One region of the Marinilactibacillus sp. Marseille-P9653 genome, then DNA from elsewhere that is predicted to be linked to it. Evidence: riboswitches for the same ligand, from Rfam matches in the RefSeq annotation. Region 1 holds a riboswitch; the other holds the start of a gene.
What was found. Region 1 has a riboswitch for FMN ahead of ribD (bifunctional diaminohydroxyphosphoribosylaminopyrimidine deaminase/5-amino-6-(5-phosphoribosylamino)uracil reductase RibD). Riboswitches for the same ligand answer to the same signal wherever they lie in the genome.
Positions count from the first base shown of each region.

Region 2: it holds a riboswitch for FMN, as region 1 does, so the genes downstream of both, LG377_RS08250 (ECF transporter S component) here and ribD (bifunctional diaminohydroxyphosphoribosylaminopyrimidine deaminase/5-amino-6-(5-phosphoribosylamino)uracil reductase RibD) in region 1, are expected to answer to the same signal.

Region 1 is NZ_CAKAKH010000001.1:220,480-222,963, forward strand. It holds gene LG377_RS01155 (MATE family efflux transporter) at 1-744, shown strand, start outside; FMN riboswitch at 1,216-1,329, shown strand; gene ribD (bifunctional diaminohydroxyphosphoribosylaminopyrimidine deaminase/5-amino-6-(5-phosphoribosylamino)uracil reductase RibD) at 1,558-2,484, shown strand, end outside.
Region 2 is NZ_CAKAKH010000001.1:1,680,087-1,682,570, reverse strand. It holds gene LG377_RS08255 (ATP-binding protein) at 1-1,143, shown strand, start outside; FMN riboswitch at 1,220-1,342, shown strand; gene LG377_RS08250 (ECF transporter S component) at 1,529-2,140, shown strand; gene LG377_RS08245 (helix-turn-helix domain-containing protein) at 2,252-2,484, shown strand, end outside.

The DNA of each region.
Region 1 (2,484 bases):
AGTAGTTTGGCTATCTTAAGCATTCACTTTAGACGTCCGACGAATCAGCTGAAATTTGTTTTCCAAGGGATTCAACTAAAAGTAATGAAAGATATCTGTTACTTAGGTGCAGCTGGATTTATCAATGAAATTGCGGCAGCGGTTGTTATGTTTTCCTTTAATACCATTATTTTTATGCTTGAAGGAAATCTAGGGTTAGCCGCTTACGGGATTGTTGCCAACATCTCCTTTGTTGTATTATCGTTGTTTACAGGGGTCGCACAAGGAGCACAGCCGCTTTTAAGTGATAGCTACGGGCTCAAAGACTTGGACAAGATGAAACACGTATTAACACTCTCAATAGCCACAGCACTCTCTATTAGCACACTGATTTATGTCTCGACTTTTATATTTAGAGACGGTATTATTTCTGCTTTTAATAGTGACCAGAATCTCCACGTAAAAGAGATGGCGATTGTGGGTCTTTTGATATACTTTATCGGATTTTTCTTCGCAGGAGCCAATACAATTTTGACGACGTATTTCAGTGCAACAGATCAACCAAGGCTAGCATTATTCTTTTCCTTGCTTAGAGGTGGGTTTATTATTATTCCAGCTGTATTATTATTAAGCCATCTTTACGGGATGACCGGTGTATGGTCCTCTTATGTAGTGGCGGAAGCCGTAGTTATTGGCTGTATCATGATCAAAATGAATCCGAAAAAACGGATTAAGCAAAAAAAGGTTCCGCAAAAAGAAATTTAAAAAAGCAATAAACTTTTTTGCTTAATGATAACCGCTAGTTTGTTCTGTAATGGAACAAATTAATGGTTATTTTTATAGGGTAACGGTTCTTAGAGACTTGTTATGTTAACCAAACGCATTAAGAAAAATAAGCGTATAATAAAAGCTATCATATAATCGGTAACTTTTAGTAGAGAATTGAGTGATTTTCAAATTTATTATGATATGTGGAAATTTACAAATCTTTCTAAAACTTAAATAGGTTAAATACACGAATCGATCCTAATCATTGAATATCAATTTTGGAATTTAAATGCATTTCTAAGTATCTATTCAAAAAGACTTGGTAGACATCAAACATTCGTATTATGGACTGTAATGGTGGAAATGATTAATAAATAATTAGCTTTTTTAAAAGTGGAGATGTTTATACAAAGAAAAAAATTATTGACAAAAGATTTTTGACTCTTTATTCTTAGACTTACAAAAGTGAATAGTCTTCAGGGCAGGGTGAAAGTCCCTACCGGTGGTAAAGCCCACGAGCCGCAAGGCAGATTCGGTTAAATTCCGAAGCCGACAGTATAGTCTGGATGAAAGAAGACATTGAATGATATAGTGAATATTCTGAGAGTCTGTAATTTTTGACTTTTAGGATAAGAGCTAGTTGTATTCAGAATGCCCTGGGAAATTTTTTTTCCAGGGTTTTTAGCGTTCTCTACTGTATAGGAGCAATCGTATACTAGGAGTCTGTTTATTTGAATACCATTAATTTCAAAAGCCAAGCCCTGAATCTCATAAAGATTTGGGGCTTTTTTTGATGGAAGGAGAATCTATATGGACAGATTCTATATGAGAATCGCATTGATGTTAGCAGAAAAAGGTAGGGGACAAACCTCACCAAATCCGCTCGTTGGGGCGGTTATTGTTAAAGAAGGAAGAGTCATAGGTCATGGATATCATGAACAATACGGGAGACCGCACGCTGAAGTTAACGCTATTAAAAACGCAACTGAACCGGTGGAAGGTGCAACCATTTACGTCACACTTGAACCTTGCGTACATTTCGGGAAAACGCCGCCCTGTACGGATTTAATTATTGAAAGCAAGATAAAAAAAGTTGTCGTAGCTGCAAAGGATCCCAATCCATTGGTAGCCGGTAAAGGCATTCAACTTCTCCAAGAAGCAGGTATTGAAGTAAGAGAAGGCGTACTTCGAGAAGAAAGTGAAAAGTTAAACGAGGTATTCAATAAATTTATTACAACTAAAAAACCCTTTGTCATTATGAAGTATGCAATGACGTTGGATGGGAAAATTGCTACTGAATCAGGAGAATCCAAATGGATTTCATCTGAAAAATCTAGAAATCATACGCATAAAATTAGAGGAAAGGTAGCTGCAATATTAATAGGGATTGGAACAGTACTTAAAGATAATCCGCTACTAACCTGTCGCATTGAAGGATTGTCGAATCCTATAAGGGTTGTGTTAGATAAGAACTTGAATATACCAGAGTCATCAAATATTCTTCGGACTTTAGATCTAGCGCCTACGATTATTGTTACATCCGAGTCAGCTTGTGCTGAGAAAATAGATCGACTGAAGCAGAAGGGTGTGCAGGTTTTATTAATGCAGTTAGATGACGGAACATTCGACTTCAAAAAACTAATGACGCTTTTAGTGGAAGCTGGTATCGATAGTCTACTAATTGAAGGCGGGGCTTCAACTCATGCAGCAGCATTTGAAGCTGGTGTGGTAGATAAA
Region 2 (2,484 bases), 1.5 Mb from region 1:
TCTGAACTTGCAATGGCAATGAATAAAATGGGGCATTCTCTCGAAACAAATAGAACCGTGGTCAGGCAGGAAAAAGAACTTTTATCTCATATCATGACAAGTATTGATACAGGAATTTTATATTATGATTCCGATCAGAGCCTGATTCTTTCCAATCCTGCTGGAGATTTATTCTTAACGCAATATCAAGTTGAAAAAGGTAATTTTTCAACGAAAGATGACTATATTGATATAGAGTTAAACTTAAAAGAAGCTGTTGAAACAAAGAAATTTTCTCAGTTCAATATTGAAATGGTCGAATTTTATTATGAGGTGACGATCTTACCTCTGATTGAAGACGATACTCTGGAAATTAGAGGCATTCTGGTGTCCACTAAGGACCTGACACATGAACACAGATTAGATAAAATGCGCGTTGACTTTATCAATAATATTTCGCATGAACTTAGAACGCCTTTAGTGATGGTTCAGGGTTATAGTGAAGCGATTATTGATGATATAGCTGAGACAATTGATGAGAAGAAAGAAATGGCTCAAATTATCAGTGATGAATCGCAACGGATGAATCGAATGGTTAATGAAATGCTTGATTTATCAAGAATGGAAGCTGGATTTATTGAGATTGAAAAAGATTCTCTAAACTTGAACCGTTACTTGAGTACACTCGTTTCTAGATTCAATAAAATGGCTTCAGAAGTCGACGTAAGATTAGCATTAGACGTTCCAGAAAAAATAATCGAATTACCTATTGATAAAGACAAGATGGACCAAGTTTTTGTGAATCTAATTAATAATGCAATTAGACACACCGGGATGACGGATAAATCTGCCAAGACGGTTACATTGAGGTTATTTGAAGATGAAAATCTAGAAGAAGTTATTATGGAAGTTAGAGATACAGGAACGGGTATCCCTAAAGAAGATGTTCCATATATCTTTGATCGATTCTTTAAAGCAGACAAATCTAGAAAAAATTATTCAGATAATGCATCAGGTACAGGAATTGGGTTATCTGTTGTGCAGAGTATTATTGAAGCACATGGAGGGCGCTTAAGTGTAGAATCTACACTTGGTAAAGGTTCAACCTTCATCATACATTTACCTATTGATCAAAATTCTACGAGTACTTTTGATTCGTTTTAAACGGAGCTGTTGACAATTCTGTACATTTTTGTATAATAGTAATGTGCTTATTAAAAATAAGCAAAAAAATAATATGATTCATCTTCAGGGGCAGGGCGTAAATCCCGACCGGTGGTAAAGTCCACGAGCGAAACAATTGTTTTGCTGAACTGGTGTAATTCCAGTACCGACAGTATAGTCTGGTATAAAGAAGATGGAGCTTTTTGACTGAATCATTATGTCTATTTAGCTCTGTTCATTTCCTGAGGTGGAACTGAACAGAGTTTTTGCATTTCTAGAGTGCATTCTCTGACCAGTCTCACTTCGAAATGTCGGAACAAAATAGAGGTAAGCATCAATAAGTTCAATACCCTAACCAGGATGAATCCTTCTAGGAGGATTTTCAATGTCAAGCAACAAAACGCAAAAAGTAGTTGGTATCGCAGTATTAGCTTCACTAGCATGGATCATTTCTATGTTTTCGTTTCCTATTTTACCCGGAGCATCTTTTCTGAAGATTGATTTTAGTGATCTCCCAGTATTATTCGGAATGTATATGTATGGACCTATAGGAGGTATGACCATTGCCTTTATTCGTTCTTTACTATCTTTCGTTCAAAAAGGTGGAGACATGGGTTTACCAATAGGTGATTCAGCGCAGTTTATCGCTTCTTTAGCTTATACGTTACCCATATACTTTATTATCACGAAAATGGGCTTACGAACTAGAGAAAAAGTATTAGCTACTATAGCAAGTACATTATCATTAAGTGTCGTTATGGCTCTTTTGAATTGGGTATTCCTAATTCCTGCTTATATGGCTGTCATGGGGTTCAGTGTTGGACCGATTAGAGAGTATCTAGTCTACTCAATTGTTCCTTTCAATTTAATTAAAGGTCCAATTGTAGGCATCATCTTTTTCGTAGCATTTCAAAAACTTAAACCTTGGTTAGTTAAATCAAGAACCAGACTTTATAAAAAACAGTCTAAACGATATGTTTTAGAAAATGAGAATTAAGCTTTATCAACTAGCGAATAGTTATTCTAAAAGGCGGGTCTATATGACCGCCTTTTTTATATTGAAAAAATGGATTTGAACGTGTATTCTGAAAAGAAGAAGAGGTGAACTATGGCTACTCAAAATCGATACTTTTTGTATTTTTTATTATCCTTTTTTAATAATCATTATCCATCGAAAAGCTCTCAGCTAATTCATGTGTTTCATGGAAGAAGAACACCTTCAATATTATACAAAGTTGAAAATGAGCAGCTGTTTCCTGCTTTTGGACTATTCAAAGAATTAAAAAAAGAACATCTAGAACATTATCTACAGACGCTTTCTTCTAAAAATTTACTTCAAGG